3 regions of the Kocuria sp. HSID17590 genome follow, and region 3 is predicted to be linked to each of the others. Evidence: predicted binding sites of a transcription regulator. Region 3 holds the regulator's gene; each other region holds the start of a gene.
What was found. The regulator HrcA, encoded in region 3, represses chaperone genes, less so after heat shock. The targets are predictions, from matches to a motif close to TTNGCACTCGNNNNNNNCGAGTGCNAA.
Positions count from the first base shown of each region.

Region 1: groES (co-chaperone GroES) is a predicted target of HrcA. The motif match lies at 2,779-2,805, and genes of this name have one in related genera.
Region 2: D8M39_RS09210 (Hsp20/alpha crystallin family protein) is a predicted target of HrcA. The motif match lies at 3,654-3,680, and genes of this name have one in related genera.

Region 1 is NZ_RBMB01000006.1:98,080-103,922, reverse strand. It holds gene D8M39_RS03430 (ABC transporter permease) at 1-863, shown strand, start outside; gene D8M39_RS03425 (iron chelate uptake ABC transporter family permease subunit) at 856-1,917, shown strand; gene D8M39_RS03420 (ABC transporter ATP-binding protein) at 1,914-2,669, shown strand; gene groES (co-chaperone GroES) at 2,937-3,233, shown strand; gene groL (chaperonin GroEL) at 3,336-4,922, shown strand; gene D8M39_RS03405 (acyltransferase family protein) at 5,106-5,843, shown strand, end outside.
Region 2 is NZ_RBMB01000022.1:54,428-60,270, reverse strand. It holds partial or broken gene D8M39_RS09230 (alpha/beta hydrolase) at 1-289, shown strand, start outside; gene D8M39_RS09225 (hypothetical protein) at 357-920, opposite strand; gene D8M39_RS09220 (CDP-alcohol phosphatidyltransferase family protein) at 1,174-1,836, shown strand; gene D8M39_RS09215 (phosphatidate cytidylyltransferase) at 1,843-2,838, shown strand; gene D8M39_RS09210 (Hsp20/alpha crystallin family protein) at 3,072-3,545, opposite strand; gene D8M39_RS09205 (ChaB family protein) at 3,850-4,269, shown strand; gene D8M39_RS09200 (hypothetical protein) at 4,431-4,919, shown strand; gene D8M39_RS09195 (GNAT family N-acetyltransferase) at 5,067-5,546, opposite strand; gene D8M39_RS09190 (1-phosphofructokinase family hexose kinase) at 5,608-5,843, shown strand, end outside.
Region 3 is NZ_RBMB01000017.1:18,398-24,240, forward strand. It holds gene lepA (translation elongation factor 4) at 1-331, shown strand, start outside; gene hemW (radical SAM family heme chaperone HemW) at 331-1,575, shown strand; gene D8M39_RS07445 (DUF4870 domain-containing protein) at 1,606-2,049, opposite strand; gene D8M39_RS07450 (DUF3097 family protein) at 2,287-3,159, opposite strand; gene hrcA (heat-inducible transcriptional repressor HrcA) at 3,344-4,357, shown strand; gene dnaJ (molecular chaperone DnaJ) at 4,424-5,566, shown strand; gene D8M39_RS07465 (16S rRNA (uracil(1498)-N(3))-methyltransferase) at 5,563-5,843, shown strand, end outside.

The DNA.
Region 1 (5,843 bases), on a different contig from region 3:
ACCTCGGCGACGGGGGTGGCGGCAGCCGTTTCCTCGCGCTGACCCGCATCCCGCGCACGATCGCCCTCGTCCTGGCCGGCGCGGCCATGGCCATGTCCGGACTGGTGATGCAGCTGCTGACCCAGAACCGGTTCGTGGAGCCCACGACCACGGGCACCACCGAGTGGGCCGGGCTGGGGCTGCTGGTCATGATGATCCTCTTCCCGGACGCGTCCCTGACCGTGCGCATGGTCGGGGCGATCATCGCCGCGTTCCTGGGCACCATGGTCTTCTTCGCGTTCCTGCGCCGGGTCACCCTGCGCTCCTCCCTGATCGTGCCGATCGTGGGCATCATGCTCGGCGCGGTGGTCGGGTCCGTCTCCACCTACCTGGCGCTGGTCACGGACCGGCTGCAGAACCTGGGTGTCTGGTTCGCGGGCAGCTTCACCTCTGTGCTCAAGGGCCAGTACGAGACACTGTGGATCGTCGCCGTCGTGGCGGTGCTGGTGTTCGTCACCGCGGACCGGCTCACGGTGGCCGGGCTCGGTGAGGACATCGCCACCAACGTGGGGCTGAACTACAACCGCACCATCCTCATCGGCACGGGCCTCGTGGCCGTGGCCACCGGCGTGGTCACCGTGGTGGTGGGCAACCTGCCGTTCCTGGGGCTGATCGTCCCCAACGTCGTCTCGCTGTTCCGCGGCGACGATCTGCGCTCCAACCTCCCGTGGGTGTGTCTTCTGGGCGTGGGCCTGGTCACGGTGTGCGACCTGATCGGGCGCACCATCATCATGCCGTTCGAGGTGCCCGTCTCCCTGATCCTGGGGGTCGTGGGTGCCGCGGTGTTCATCGCCCTGCTGCTCCGGAGCCGCCGCCATGCCTGACACCGCCACGCACGACGCCGCGGTGACCCCCGCACCGCGCCACGACCCCGCCCGCGAGGGCTCCGCGGCCTTCACCTCCCCGGCCCACCGGCGGCGCTACTGGATCGTCCTGGTCTGCCTGCTGCTCGTGGGGCTGGCCTTCTGCCTCGGAATCCTCGCGTGGGACAACCCCCTGCCGTTCGGCACCAGGGGCTTCTGGCGCATCGCCGAGTCCCGTGCCACGAGCGTCGTGGTGATCGCGATCGTGGCGGTGAGCCAGGCCATGGCCACCGTGGCGTTCCAGACGGCAGCGAACAACCGGATCATCACGCCGTCGATCATGGGCTTCGAGTCCCTCTACGTCCTGATTCAGACCTCCGCCGTCTACTTCCTGGGCGCCGTCGGCGTCACCGCGATCCAGGGCCTGCCGCAGTACGCGGTGCAGGTGGGCCTCATGGTGCTCTTCGCGCTGGGACTCTACGGCTGGCTGCTCTCCGGAAAGTACGGCAACGTGCAGATCATGCTGCTGATCGGCATCGTGCTGGGCGGTGGCCTGGGCTCCGTCTCCACGTTCATGCAGCGGCTGCTCACCCCGAGCGACTTCGACGTGCTCAGCGCGCGGCTGTTCGGCTCGGTGTCCAACGCAGACGCGAGCTACTTCCCGCTCGCCGTGCCCCTGTGCGCCCTGGCGACCGTGGCCCTGTACCTGCACTCGCGCAAGCTCAACATCCTGTCGCTGGGCAGGGACGTCTCCACGAACCTCGGCCTGAAGCACCGCAGGGAACTGATGACCACGCTGTTCTGGATCTCCATCCTGATGGCCGTCTCCACGTCCCTGATCGGGCCCATGACGTTCCTGGGCTTCCTGGTGGCGATCCTCGCGTACCAGTTCTCGGAGACCTACGACCACCGGTACGTGTTCCCCATGGCCGCGCTGATCGGCTTCGCAGTGCTCTCGGGCGCCTATTTCCTGTTGAAGAACGTGTTCTACGCGGAGGGGGCGGTGTCCATCATCATCGAACTGGTGGGTGGCACGGTGTTCCTCGTGGTGATCCTGAGGAGGGGTCGGCTGTGATCCAGCTGGGCAAGCTGTTCAAGGACTACGGATCGGGGACGTCCATCGGGCCGGTGGACCTCGAGATCCCGACCGGGGGAGTCACCGCGCTGGTGGGGCCCAACGGGGCGGGCAAGTCCACGCTGCTGACGATGATGGGCCGGCTGCTGGGCCCGGACGCCGGGACCGTGGTGATCGGCGGTCACGACGTGACGACGACGCACCCGCGCAAGCTGGCCACGGTGGTCTCCACCCTGCGCCAGGAGAACCACTTCACCGCGCGCCTGACGGTCCGCCAGCTGGTGGCGCTCGGGCGCTTCCCCTACACGCGGGGGCGGATCAACCGGGAGGACGAGCGGATCATCTCCGAGTCCATCGAGTTCTTCGACCTCGGCTCCCTGCAGAACCGCTACCTCGACCAGCTCTCCGGCGGCCAGCGCCAGCGCGCCTACGTGGCCATGGTGCTGTGCCAGGAGACCGACTACCTGCTGCTCGACGAACCGCTCAACAACCTGGACATGCGCCACTCGGTGCACATGATGCACCACCTGCGCCGCGTGGCGGACGAGCTGGGACGCACCGTGCTGATCGTGCTGCACGACATCAACTTCGCGAGCCACTACTCGGACTGGATCTGCGCCGTGAAGGAGGGCAAGGTCGTGGAATTCGGGACGCCCGAGGAGATCATGACGGACGAGACCCTCACCCGGGTCTTCGAGACCCCGGTGACGTGCCACGACGGGCCCAACGGCAGGCTCGCCGTCTACTACTGAGACCCGTGCGCGCGACCGCGCGGGCGGCGTCGTCGGCCAGCTTTCAGCCCACAGGGGAGCGGTGCGGCGCCGCCTTGACCGGGCGCGGGCGGCCTCCCTACAGTGATTCTTGGCACTCTCGTAGCGAGGGTGCTAAAGGCCAGGCGCTCAATCGGCACCGCGACGACGGTTGGCACGCCAACTGGCCTGTGGCGCTCGCGGCCGTGGGACCCCACGGCACTGCGCGGGCGCACACCGTCTCACACGCCTAGAAGAAAGGGAGAGATCGTGTCGGTCTCCATCAAGCCCCTCGAGGATCGCATCGTGGTTCAGCCGCTGGCCGCTGAACAGACCACCGCTTCCGGTCTGGTCATCCCGGACACCGCCAAGGAGAAGCCCCAGGAGGGCACCGTCCTGGCCGTGGGCCCGGGCCGCGTGGACGACAAGGGCAACCGCATCCCCGTGGACGTCAACGAGGGTGACCTGGTCATCTTCTCCAAGTACGGCGGAACCGAGGTCAAGTACAACGGCGAGGAGTACCTCGTGCTCCCGGCGCGCGACGTGCTGGCCGTCATCGAGAAGTAACCACCCCACGTCTTTCGAGCGCGGTGCCCGAGCCTCCGCCCGCACGGGCAGCGCGGGCACCGCGCCGTCATTTCCTCTCCCTCTTTCTCCCAAGGAGCACACATGCCCAAGCAGTTGGTGTTCAACGACACCGCTCGCAAAGCGCTCGAGGCCGGAGTCAACCGCCTCGCGGACACCGTCAAGGTCACCCTCGGCCCCCGTGGCCGCAACGTCGTCCTCGACAAGAAGTGGGGCGCGCCCACCATCACCAACGACGGCGTGACCATCGCCCGTGAGGTGGAGCTCGAGGACCCGTACGAGAACCTCGGCGCGCAGCTGGCCAAGGAGGTCGCCACCAAGACCAACGACGTCGCCGGCGACGGCACCACCACCGCCACCGTGCTGGCCCAGGCCATCGTCAAGGAGGGTCTGCGCAACGTGGCCGCCGGTGCCGCCCCGGGCGACATCAAGCGCGGCGTCGAGGCCGCGGTGGCCGCGGTGTCCGAGCGCCTGCTCGACAACGCCCGTCCGGTCGAGGGCAAGGACGTGGCCCACGTGGCCGCGATCTCCGCGCAGTCCGAGGAGATCGGCGAGCTGATCGCGCGCGCCTTCGAGACCGTGGGCACGGACGGCGTGATCACCATCGAGGACGGCTCCTCCACCGAGGTGGAGCTGGACGTCACCGAGGGCATGCAGTTCGACAAGGGCTACCTCTCCCCGTCCTTCATCACGGACCAGGAGCGCCAGGAAGCCGTCCTGGACGACACGTACGTGCTGCTGTACCAGGGCAAGATCTCCGCCATCCAGGACCTCATGCCGGTGCTGGAGAAGGTGCTGCAGGCCAAGAAGCCGCTGACGATCATCGCGGAGGACGTCGAGGGCGAGGCCCTGTCCACACTGGTGGTCAACAAGCTGCGCGGCACGCTCGACGTCGTGGCGCTGAAGGCCCCCGGGTTCGGCGACCGCCGCAAGGCGATCATGCAGGACCTCGCGGTGCTCACGGACGCCACCGTGATCACCCCGGAGCTCGGCATCTCCCTCGACGGCGTGGACCTGTCCCAGCTGGGCAGCGCGCGCCGCATCACTGTCACCAAGAACCAGACCACGCTGGTGGACGGTGCCGGCTCCTCGGAGGCCGTCGCGGACCGCGTGGCCGAGATCCGCGCGGAGATCGCCCGCACGGACTCCGAGTGGGACCGCGAGAAGCTCCAGGAGCGCCTCGCGCGCCTGGCCGGCGGCATCTCCGTGATCAAGGTCGGTGCCGCCACCGAGGTGGAGCAGAAGGAGCGCAAGCACCGCATCGAGGACGCGGTGTCCTCCACGCGTGCCGCGCTCGAAGAGGGCATCGTGGCTGGCGGCGGCTCCGCCCTGGTCCACGCCTCCAAGACGCTCGACGGCACGGATCTCGGCCTCACCGGGGACGCCGCCACCGCCGTGAACATCGTGCGCCGCGCCCTGGTCCAGCCGCTGCGCTGGATCGCGGAGAACGCGGGCCAGGACGGCAACGTCGTGGCCGCCCGCGTCGCGGACATGGAGCCGGGCAACGGCTACAACGCGCTGACCGGGGAGTACGAGAACCTGCTGTCCGCGGGCATCATCGACCCCGTCAAGGTCACGCGCTCGGCCCTGCAGAACGCGGCGTCCATCGCCGCGCTCGTGCTCACCACCGAGACGCTCGTGGCGGAGAAGAAGGACGACGACGAGGACTGAGCTCCCGTCCGCCGTCCGGACTCCGGCCCGGGCACGCTGAACGACCGGCGACGGTGCCCGACCTCTGCCCCGTGCAACCGGGCGGCTCACCCCGCAGGCCGTGCGCACTGCTCACTCCCGGGAGGGGTCGGGACGGAACCGGGCGATGTGATCGGCACGCCGCCCTGCGTTTAGGCTGACCAGATGCGCATTCCCCCAGCCTCGGATCCCGTTGCCGGTTCATCCCCGCTCACGGTGGGGGAGCAACCCCCGTGGACTGCCGGATCCTCCGCCGCGCAACGGGCGCAGCGCTACTCCGGGTTCCGCCCGGAGGTGCAGGGGCTGCGCGCCGTCGCGGTCCTGCTGGTGGTGCTCTACCACGTGTTCATGGGCCGGGTCTCCGGCGGTGTGGACATCTTCCTGTTCATCTCCGCGTTCTTCATGACCCTCTCGTTCGTCCGCAAGCTCGAGGGCGGGCGACCCCTGGCGCTGGGCCGCTACTGGCTGCACACCTTCAAGCGGCTGCTGCCGCTGGCGACCGTGGTCATCCTGGCCACCCTGTTCCTCGTGTGGTGGCTGTACCCCGCGCAGGACGTCGCGGACTTCCGCTTCCAGGGCGTGGCCTCGATCCTGTACTTCGAGAACTGGACGCTCGCGTTCAACGCGGTGGACTACTACGCGGCGGACCACTCCTCGGCCTCGCCGTTCCAGCACTTCTGGTCCCTCTCGGTGCAGGGTCAGGTCTTCCTGCTGTGGCCGCTGATCTTCGGCCTGGCGTGGCTGGTCAAGCGCCGGACGGGCCGCAGCAGCGTCCCCGTTCTGGCCGCGTGCTTCGGGCTGGTGTTCGCGGCCTCGCTGGCCTTCTCGGTGGTCTCCACGGCCACGCACCAGGAGTTCGCGTACTTCGACACCAGGGCTCGCCTGTGGGAGTTCGCCCTGGGG
Region 2 (5,843 bases), on a different contig from region 3:
GGGCCCGCGCGCCGCGGCCCGCTGGTGGGCGGGCACCCGTGAGGTCACGGATCCCGCGGTGAGCCCCGCGTTCGGGGACGTCCACGGGCTGCCGCGCACGTTCGTGCTGCAGGGGGACCGGGACATGCTCTACCCGGACACCATGGAGTTCGTCACGGACCTGGTCCGCGCAGGCGTGGACACCACCACCGTGGTGTGCGAGGGCGGGCCCCACGTGTACGCGCTGATGGTGTGGTCCGAGCGCGCCACCGAGGACCTCGACCGCGTGGTGCGCTGGATGGGCCGCTGAGCGTCCCTCGCGCCGGCTCGACGGGCCCCGGGTGCCGACCGTTGCGGTCGGTGTCCGGGGCCCGTTCTCAGTCCCTGCCCACCGTGCGGAAGTACCACGCGTAGAACGCGGTCCATCCGGTGCCGAAGATCGCCCACCGCACCCGCTCGGGGGCGTGCGGCCAGAGCCGGCCGTGCAGGGCGGAGATCCCGCCGACCGCGGCCGTGACCACCACGAAGCGCGGGGTCCGCGCGGGCACGGACCACGCGAGGAACCGGGGCAGCGGGTCTCCGCGCAGTCCGGCGGTGCGGGCGTAGAGCTTGTAGGGGGTGCCCCGCAGCGGGCCCAGGAGCACGGCCGTGAACCCCCGCGCGGCCATCTCCCGCTCCACGCGCTCGACCATGGCGGGGGAGACCGCGGGGATCCGGGCGAGCATCCTGGCGGAGTCGTCCCCGGTGGCACGCGCGCCCCAGCGGTGCACCACGGCGCCGCCCACCAGCGCGCCCGCGGTGGCCGACGCCGCGCCCGTGAGCCCGCGGGGCAGGTTCCGGAGGGCGACCGCGGAGAGCCACACGTCCGGGACCACGAAGAACGCAGTGGCCTCGGCGAACCCCCACAGCCCGGCTACGGCGTGGTCACGCAGCGCGCTCACCGTGCTCCTCCGCTCCGGGGGCGCGCACGGTGCGTCACGGCGGCTCCCGGGACGGCGCGCGGCCCGTCTCCGCAGGTCAGCCGTGCCTGGCGCGAGGGCCAAGGTGGTGCGGGCTCTTCAAAGGTGCTGCTGTGCACGGTGGTCTCCCGGTGGGATCGAGGTGGCGCGGTTGTGGACATCCAACCACCACGGGCCCGCGGGTGTGCCACTGTTGGCGCAGATCCACAGTCCCCACGGCCCGAGGAGACGCCGCATGGCCACCACCGATCCCCTGCGCAGGCCCATCCCGCAGCGTTCCGCCGGGTGGGCCACCGCCATCGCGGGTGCCCTGCAGCGCGCGGGCCTGCGCCCCAACCACATCTCGGTGGCCTCGGTGCTCGTCTCCCTGGTGGGCTGCGGGTGCCTGGTGGTCTCGGTCCACGCGGACGATGCCGCCCGCGCCCTCTCTCTCGTCCTCGCCGCGCTCTGCATCCCCCTGCGTCTGCTGTGCAACATGTTCGACGGGATGCTCGCCGTGGAGGGCGGGCTTCGCACCCCCACGGGGGAGCTCTACAACGAGGTGCCGGACCGGATCTCGGACCTGGCGCTGCTCGCGGGGGCCGGCTGGGCGGCGTCGTCCGTAGCGGGCGGTGCAGCCCTTGGGTGGCTGGCTGGGAGCCTCGCGGTGCTCACCGCTTACGTGCGCACCCTGGGTGTGAGCGCGGGGTGCGCGCAGCAGTTCGGCGGGGTGCTGCCCAAGCAGCGGCGCATGTGGCTGCTCATGGCAGGGATCCTGCTGAGCGTCACCGAGCCGTGGTGGGGGTGGCCGCGCGGGACCGTCCTGTGGGTCACGCTCGTGCTCGTGGTGCTGGGGTGCGCGCTGACCGTGGCCACCCGGCTGCGGGCCGTGGCGCGCGAACTGCGGGAGAAGGGGTAGGCCGTCATGGTGATCGGACTGCTGGGCGGGCCCACGTGGTGGTTCCTCTCCGGACTGCTGGGGTTCCTGGTGCTGGCCACCGTGGTGGCGGAGCTGATGTACCGGCGCACGGCGTCGGAGGGGCTGCGAGCCACGCTGCTGAACGTGCGGCAGCGGATCTTCGCGTGGTGGATCATGGTGGCGGTGCTCGTGGGCAGCCTGGCGCTGGGGGAGACCGCCGTGGTGCTGCTGTTCCTCGCCCTGTCCCTGCTGGCCCTGCGGGAGTTCGCCAACCTGCTGCCGCCCGGGGAGCGGGACCACCGGGTGCTGACGTGGATCCTGGTGGTCCTGGCCCCGCTGCACTTCTGGTTCGTGTGGGAGCACTGGTACGGGATGTTCGCCATCTTCATCCCGGTGTACGCGTTCCTGTTCCTGCCCGTGCTGCTCGCGCTGTCCGGGCGCACGGAGTCCTTCCTGCACCGGGCCGCCCTGAGCCAGTGGGGTCTCATGGTGTGCGTCTACGCCCTGAGCTACCTCCCGGCCGTGCTGCAGCTGCCCGTGGCCATCCATCACGGCAAGGCCGCGGCGGACGGTTCCGCCGTGGGGTCTGGTGGCGTGGAGGCGGGGGCACTGCTGCTGTTCCTCGCGGTGGTGGTGCAGGGCTCGGACGTCCTGCAGTACCTCTGGGGCAAGACCATGGGCCGGCACCGGATCGCGCCCACCGTGAGTCCCAACAAGACGTGGGAGGGCTTCGTGGGCGGGGTCCTCTCCGCCACGGCCCTGGGCGCCGCGCTGTGGTGGCTGACCCCGTTCACCCCGTGGCAGGCCGGGGTGCTGGCCCTGGTCTCCTGCCTGCTGGGCTTCCTGGGCGGGCTCGTGATGAGCAGCCTCAAACGGGACCGCGGCATCAAGGACTTCGGCGCCCTCATCCCGGGTCACGGCGGGATCCTGGACCGGATGGACTCCCTGATCTTCGCGGCACCGGTGTTCTTCCACCTCACCCGGTTCTTCTTCGCGGGCTGAGCCGCGCACCACCGCGCACCGCCGCACAGCATGGGCGACGCCGCGCGCGCCGTCGCGGGCGGTCCCGGAGGAGGACCGGACATCGCGACGCCGCGTCGGCGGCTCCTCACGCGGTGGGGCGGACGCTACGGGGCCCCGTGCGTGGAATCCCCGTCGGGCATGCACGAGGGCCCGCGGGAGATCCCGCGGGCCCTCGTGGCTCACTCAGTGCATCCCGGGTGATGCCGGGGCGCTCAGCTCTCCGAGTCCTCGGAGGACTCGGTCTTCTGCTCCTGCTGGCCGTTCTCCAGCACCACGCTGTCCTGGTTCTGGCCCGTGGCCACCTGGATCTTGCGCGGCTGGGACTTAGGGGACACGGGGATGGTCACGGTGAGCACGCCGTTGTCGTACGCGGCGGTGATGTTCTCCGTGTCGATGCCCTGGCCCAGGTTCAGCTGGCGGACGAAGGAGTGGTTGCGGCGCTCGCGCACGATCCACTTGGTGTCCTTCTCCGCGGAGGGCAGGCGGCGCTGCGCGCGGATGGTCAGCAGCTGGCCGTCCACGTCCACGTCCACGCTGGTGGGGTCGATGCCCGGGAGGTCTGCGGCGAGGTAGTAGTTGGAGCCCCGGCGGAACAGGTCCATGGGCATCTGCTCCAGGCCGTTGCGGGTGGAGAGGACCTGGTTGGCGAAGTTCTGGACCTCGGTGAACGGATCGAAAGTAGCCATGACAGTCATTCCTTCCGTGTGCGTGACCTCCGTGGAGCGCTCGGCCGCTGGTGTCCGGATCCGGCGCTGTCACGTTTCTTGAGTCCCACTGACTCAACTACGAAGAATATAGCACTCGGTACAGCAGAGTGCCAAGGGTTCCGGCACCTATCTTGAGCGGACCATGCTCAAGGCGAGCGGCGGTGCTTCCACGGACCCTCGCCCGGCCGTCTCGGGAGGTGACGGGCCCGAAAGGGTGGGGCGGGCGGCGTCGTCGTTCCTAGAATCGAAGCACCGGAGACATCCCCGACAGCAGGAGGACACCGTGCCGAAGGCGAAGAAGAACGGCCGCGCGCGGCAGGACGAGATTCCGTCCACGCTGCGCCGCTCCGACGAGAAGGCGCAGGACACGTTCGCGCAGGCGTACGACTCCGCACAGGAGGAGTACCAGGAGGAGTCCCGCGCGGCCCGCACGGCGTGGGCCGCGGTGAAGCACACCCACGAGAAGGTGGGGGGCCACTGGGAGCCCAAGGAGGAGAACGGCCCGTCGGACGCCAGCGCGGAAAAGGGTGGGTCCAACGAGGAGGACACCGCCGGCGGCGTGGACGCGAACGCCTCCAAGGAGCACCTCTACGAGATCGCCCAGGAGCTGGACGTCCAGGGCCGTTCGGGCATGACCAAGGACGAGCTGGTGGAGGCCATCGGGAAGGCGAACGACAAGAGGACGCGGGAGGCGCGGGACTGAGGTGACGCGAAGCGTGAACTCCGGTTCCCGTGCATCGGGACCATCTCCCCTCAGCTCGAACCAAGGGTTTTCTCGGCAGTCATCGGTGTCGCGCCCCGCAGTACGCTTCACGAAGGGCCCGGTACGAGCTCTACTCCCACGTCTTTGTTGATGAGTCCAAAGTGGGCGGCTACTACGTGGCGGCAAGTGCGGTTGCCGCCGGAGACGTGAACCGCGCCCGAAAGGCTGTTCGGTCCTTGGCGCTGCCTGGTCCGAAGAGGATCCATTTCACCGATGAACGCGATGACCGCCGCAAGAAGCTGCTGAAGGAGTTCTCCGCCCTCGACACCGTGGTGAACGTGTACGTGGCGCGAGGGCTCAGAGACAAGGAAGCCAGGCCGCTGTGTCTGGGGGCCCTCGCGCGAGATGCTGCGGCCAGCGGCGCGGACCACTTGAGCGTGGAAAAGGACGAGTCTTCGTATGCCCACGACAAGAAGATCATCGGGCAGGCGCTCCAGTCCTCCGAGAACCGACCGCGCTACGACTTTCCCAGGGCGCACGAAGAGACACTGCTCTGGGTGTCCGATGCCGTGGCGTGGTGCTACCAGAAGCGTGGCCGCTGGACGGGATTGGCCGCTCCGCTGGTGGCTGACGTGGTGGAGCTGACCTGACCTGTTATAAGCGCGAGCCAGGCTCGTCGAACGGTGCGGATGACTGCCTGGCCTACTTCTCGGAGCTGGTGCTCCTCGCGAGTCCCACTATGGCCACCCCCGGGTCGGACGTCACGCCCTTGAGCGGCCACACGGGCCACCTCCGCCCTAGAGCACCCGCCCCAGGAACACCGAAGCGGTGGTGTCCCGGTGGAAGGACTCCACCGGTTCGTAGCCGCGGTTGCGGAACATCGCGATGCCCTCGGTCATCTCGGGGTTCAGGGAGACCACCGCGGTGCTGGCGCCGAAGGAGCGCACCTTGTTCTCGAGCGCCCGGACCAGGGTGCGGGCGTGGCCCCGGCCGCGGTGCTCCGGCGCCACCCAGATCCGGCGCAGCTCTACCCGGTCGTCGTCGATCCTGCGGACCGCGCCGCACGCGATCACCTCGCCCGTGACCAGGTCGGTCATCAGGAAGAAGTCCCCGTGGGGCGGGGTGACGTCCTCGGGGCCGGTCACCTCGGTGAGCTCGGGGTCGAACCCGCCGTCGATGCGGTGGTCGAGCTCGCTGAAGTACGCGCCCAGGGCCGCCAGGGTGTGCTCGCTGGCGGCCTGGCCCTCCACGATGCGGACCGGTGCGGTGGAATTCATCCCACCATGGTGGCACCTCGGTGTGCTGTTCACCAGGGACCGCGTGCGGTAGCTTTCGTGCGTGACCGATACCCGTTCCGGCGCCGCACCGCGCCTCTCCGTCCTGGTGCCCACCCCGCTGCTGATCACGGAGATCACGGAGCCCGCCGCGTACCGCAACCGCAGCGCCCACGAGTCGGACGTGCACATGCACCCGGGCGGGCAGGGGCTGTGGGTGGCCCGCATGGCCGGTTCCCTGGGCGCGGACGTCTCGGTGAACGGGCCGTTCGGCGGTGAGCTGGGCACCCTGATCCGTTC
Region 3 (5,843 bases):
CAGCGCCATCACCCACAAGGACAAGGCCTACTCCTACGGTGTGCTGATGACGGGCAAGCTGCAGAAGCTGATCCCGCGCCAGCAGTACGAGGTCCCCATCCAGGCGGCCATCGGCTCGCGCATCATCGCGCGCGAGAACATCCGCGCGATCCGCAAGGACGTGCTCTCCAAGTGCTACGGCGGCGACATCTCCCGCAAGCGCAAGCTGCTCGAGAAGCAGAAGGAGGGCAAGAAGCGCATGAAGATGGTCGGCCGCGTGGAGGTCCCGCAGGAGGCCTTCGTGGCCGCGCTGTCCTCGGACGAGGACAACGGGAAGGACAAGAAGAAGTAATGCCCGCCCAGCCGGAGGGGGACCCCGCACCGTCGGACGGCGCCCTCCCCGCGAGCGCGGTGGCCCGCGCCGCGGACCGCACCCTGAGCCTCTACGTCCACGTTCCGTTCTGCGCGGTGCGCTGCGGCTACTGCGACTTCAACACCTACACCATGGAGCAGCTGGGGGACGGGGTCTCCCGGGACGACTACCACCGCGACGCCGCGGCAGAGGTCCGTTTCGCCCGTTCAGTGCTCGACGCCGCCGGGGCGCCCCCGCGGGCCCTGCACAGCGTGTTCTTCGGCGGGGGCACCCCCACGCTGCTCCCAGCCCGGGAGCTCGCGAACATGCTCGGCCAGGCCCGTCAGAGCTTCGGGCTCGCACCGGACGCCGAGGTGACCGTGGAGGCCAACCCGGACTCCGTCACGGCGGAGACCTTCGACGTGCTGGCCGAGGCCGGTGTGACCCGCGTGTCCTTCGGCATGCAGTCCGCCGTGCCGCACGTGCTGAGGGTGCTCGAACGCACGCACACGCCGGCAAACGTGCCGCGCGCCGTCGGCTGGGCGAAGGAGCGCGGGCTGGGCACGAGCGTGGACCTGATCTACGGCACCCCGGGGGAGAGCGTGGCCGACTGGCGGACCTCGCTGGAGGCCGCCCTGGAGATGGACTCGGACCACGTGTCCGCGTACTCGCTGATCATCGAGGACGGCACAAAGCTCGCCGCGCAGATGCGCCGGGGCGAGGTCCCCCGGGTGGATCCGGACGACCAGGCGGAGAAGTACACGCTGGCGGACGCGATGCTCCGCGAAGCGGGTTTCGAGTGGTACGAGGTCTCCAACTGGTCCCGGGACGCCCACGGGCGCAGCGCGCTGGAGAACCGCAGCGCGCACAACCTCGCCTACTGGCGCAACCAGGACTGGTGGGGCATCGGCCCCGGAGCGCACTCCCACAGCGACGGCGTGCGGTGGTGGAACCTCAAGCACCCCCTGCCCTACACGAACAAGGTCCGCCAGGGCGTCTCACCCGCGGCGGGCCGGGAGACGCTGGACGCGCAGACGCGCTACGTGGAGGACGTGATGCTCGGCATCCGGATCCGCGACGGTCTGGAGACCGCGCAGCTGCAGCCGGAGGGCCGGAAAGCGGTGGCCGGGCTGATCGCCGACGGCTGGCTGGACGGTGCCGCCGCGGTGCGGGGCACGGCCGTGCTCACGGATGCGGGGCGGCTGATGGCCGATGCCGTGACGCGCCGGCTGCTCGACTGGTGAGCGGCCCGAGGCGAGTCGTGGGCGCGGGCGTCAGCCGCGGGACGTGGTGAGCCGGTCGTAGAGGTGTGTGTTGCCGCGATACTGGTGCGGCTCGCCGCGGTTGACCTTCACGCCCGCGACCACGGAGGCGATGGCCAGCCACAGCCAGGTCACGGCGGCGACCACGGAGAAGATCCAGCCGATCACGGGTACGAGAGAGAGCGCGATGCCTGCCAGCACCACGACACTCGGCAGCAGCGTGAAGTTCAGCGCCTCCCGGGACTCCTGCGCGGTGAACGGGCCGCGGTCCCCGAACACCCGGTGGATCACGTAGCTGGGCAGCGCGCCGACCACGCCGCCCAGGTGCGCGACGGTGGCCCACTGGCGGTCCTGGTTCACGTCCAGGGGCTGGGCCTCGGCGGGCACGGCCTCGAACGGGGTCTCACCCGCGGCGCGGGCGGCGGGGGCAGCGGGGGTGGGAGCAGCGTCAGTCACGGGTGGGTGTCCCTTTCAGGGGCGGTAGCCGAACCGGGGTGGATCGGAGTCCCGGTGCCCCCTATTCTACGGTGCGCTCCTGGAAACGGACCGGGGTGCGTCTGGAATCACGTGTGAGCCTGGATATGTCGGACGACGCCGCCGCGCCACCGGCAGCCCGGGGCCACCGCGCCAACCGCGTCGGCCGGGACAACGGGTCCCACACGGCACATCCGGCGCCCCACGTGCCAAAACCCCTCAGTAGCCGTCCGGTGCGGTGAGGAAGTCGATGAGCTCCTCGACCCGGCCCAGCAGTGCGGGCTCCAGGTCCGAGTAGCTGTCCACGCGGGCGAGGATCGCCTGCCACGCCCGCCCCACGTCCTGGGGAGTGCGGTGGGGCATGCCGAGGGCCTTGGCCATCCCGGTCTTCCAGTCCACACCGCGAGGGATCACGGGCCACGCGGGGATGCCCAGGGCTGCAGGCTTCACCGCCTGCCAAATGTCCACGTAGGGGTGGCCCAGGATCTGCACGTTGCCCCGCGCACCCGGCACAGACAGCGCCCGATCCGCGATCCGCGACTCCTTGGACCCGCTGACCAGGTGGTCCACGAGGATCCCGAGACGACGGCCCGGGCCGGGGTGGAACTCCGCGATGGCCGCGGGGAGGTCGTCGATGCCGTGCAGCGGCTCCACGACGATCCCCTCGACTGCGAGGTCGTGGCCCCAGACCTTCGCCACGAGCTCGGCGTCGTGGTAGCCCTCGACCCACACGCGGGACTCCTTGGCCACCGAGGCGCGCAGGTTCTCCACGGCCACCGAGCCGGAGCGCGTAATTCTGGGCCCGCTCGGGACACTGCGAGGTGCGGGCGGGGTGAGGCGGACGGGCTCGCCGTCAAGCAGGAAACCGGGACCGAGGGGGAAGGCCTTGACTCGGCCGTGGCGGTCCTCCAGGCCCACGACGCGCATGCCGCCCACGACCTCCACGCTCACCACGGCGCCCACCCACCCGCTCTCGACGTCCTCGAGCACCATGCCGGACTCCACGGGCAGCCCGCGGGCCGCGGGGGAGCGGCGGGAGACCTCGGGGCTGCCGAGGTCCTGCGGGCCCCAGCCCCAGCCGGGTGTGTTCACGGGGGTGCTCCTCGCTCGCGGGTGACGAATCAGCCGCGAGCGTACCAAAGGACCGGTCCGCGGCAGGGCCACTAGACTCACGGAATTAGCACTGTGCCGATTCGAGTGCCAAAATTGGTCGCGGCCCGGTTCACCGGGTGCCGCACGGGCGCCCGAGGACATCCGCGAGCGGGAGGTGGGAGACATGGAGCATCCGCGCAGGGCGAAGATCCTGCAGGCCATCGTGGAGGACTACGTCCACTCCCGCGAGCCCGTGGGCTCCAAGGCGCTCGTGGAGCGCCACCGGCTGCCCGTCTCCTCCGCCACCGTGCGCAACGACATGGCCGCCCTCGAGGAGGACGGTCTCATCGTGGCACCCCACACCAGTTCAGGTCGGATCCCCACGGACCGCGGCTACCGGGTGTTCGTGGGCCAGATCGCCGCGCTGCAGCCCCTCACGCCTGCGCAGCGCCGTGCCGTTCAGGTCTTCCTGGACGGCGCCCACGACATCGACGATGCCATGGAGCGCACCGTGCGCCTGCTGGCCCAGCTGACCCACCAGGTGGCCGTCATCCAGTACCCGGTGCGCACCGGGATCACGGTGCGCCACGTGGAGCTCGTGGACGTCGGCGGAAACACGCTGCTCGTGGTGCTCATCCCCACGAGCGGCCGCGTGGTGCAGCGCACGGTTGCCCTCACCGCGCCCGTTGCCGAGGACGCCCTGCTCGAGCTGCGCGCCGCCGTCCTGGCGCGCGTGCTGGGTCAGGCACTGGAGACCGTGCCGGCCGCGGTCGCCGAGCTCCCCGAGACCGTGGAAGACCCGGTCCGCGAGGCCGCGCTCGCCGTCGCCGACACCGTGGCAGTGCTGGCCGCCGCCTCGGACGACCAGCGCCTCGTGAGGGCGGGCACCGCCAACCTCGCCCGCTTCAGCGGGGACTTCCCCCAGAGCATCTCCCCGGTGCTCGAGGCGCTTGAGGAACAAGTGACACTGCTGCGATTGTTGTCCGAGATGCAGCAGGACGAGCGCGGCGTCGCGGTACGGATCGGCTCCGAGCAGTACGACGACCCGCTGGCCGAGGCGGCCGTGGTGGCCACCGGCTACGGCCCGCAGGACGCCTCCAAGGTGGGCGTCGTGGGCCCCACGCGCATGGACTACCCCACCACCATGGCCTCCGTGCGTGCCGTGGCCCGCTACCTCTCCAAGAACCTCGGGGACTGACGCGCCACCCGGCGCCGCCCCGGCACAGACCACCGACCCAGAGACGAAAGCAGAAGCGACGACATCGTGAGCGATCACTACGAAACCCTCGGCGTGAGCCGTGACGCCAGCGCCGAAGAGATCAAGCGCGCCTATCGCAAGAAGGCCCGCAAGCTGCACCCGGACGTGAACCCCTCGCCGGAGGCGGCCGAGGAGTTCAAGCGCGTCTCGCACGCCAACGACGTCCTGTCGGACCCGGACAAGCGCCGCGTGTACGACGCCACGGGCAACGAGAACGGCACGGACACCGGCTTCGGCGGAGGCTTCCCCGGCAGCGGGTTCGGCTTCTCGGACATCTTTGAGACGTTCTTCCAGGGCGCGGGCTCCGGCGGCCAGCGGGGCCCCCAGTCCCGCACGCGACAGGGCCAGGACGCCCTGATCAACGTGCGCATCTCCCTGAAGGACGCCGTTTTCGGAGTGGAGAAGGACATCACCGTCGACACCGCGGTCACGTGCCCCACGTGCGAGGGGACGTGCTGCCAGCCCGGCACGAGCCCCACCACGTGCACCATGTGCCACGGCTCCGGCCACATGCAGTACCAGCGGCAGTCCATCCTGGGCATGGTCACCACGCAGGCGCCCTGCTCGCAGTGCAACGGCTTCGGCACCGTGATCGAGCACCCGTGCCACGAGTGCTACGGCGAGGGCCGCGTGCGCGACCGCCGCCCCCTCACGGTGAAGATCCCCGCCGGCATCCAGTCCGGCAACCGGATCCGCCTGGGCGGTCAGGGCGAGGCCGGCACGGCCGGCGGACCCAACGGCGACCTCTTCGTGGAGCTGAAGGTGGACCCGGACCCCACGTTCGTGCGCGAGGGCGACGACCTGCACGCGCGGCTGCGGATCCCCATGACCGCCGCGGCACTCGGCACCACCGTGACGCTGGAAACTTTCGACGGCACGCGCAGCGTGGACGTGGTCCCCGGAACCCAGTCCGGTGCCACCATCACGCTGGACGACCTCGGCGTCACCCACCTGCGCGGCAAGGGTCGCGGGGACCTGCAGGTGCACTTCGAGGTCGAGACGCCTCGGGACCTCACCGGCGAGCAGCGTGAACTCGTGGAGCGGCTGGCGGAGCTGCGCGAGGAGCAGGCCCACGACGGCACCACCGTGAGCACCTCCCACTCCGGCGGGTTCTTCTCCCGGCTGCGGGACCGGTTCAACGACCTGTGACGAATCCCGTCTTCCACCGCGAGGACCTCACCGGGGCGCACCCCGGCGAGGTCCTCGACGTCGTCGGCCCCGAGGCCCGTCACGCCGTGACCGTTCGCCGGCTGCGCGCGGGCGCGTCCCTGGACCTCGTGGACGGCCGCGGCACCCGCGCGGTGTGCACGTTCGTCGCGGGGGAGAAGGACCGCATGAGCGTCACCGTGGACTCCGTGGCGCACGAGGAGCCGCCGGCGCCGCGCCTCACGCTCGTCCAGGCGCTGGCCAAAGGGGACCGGGACCT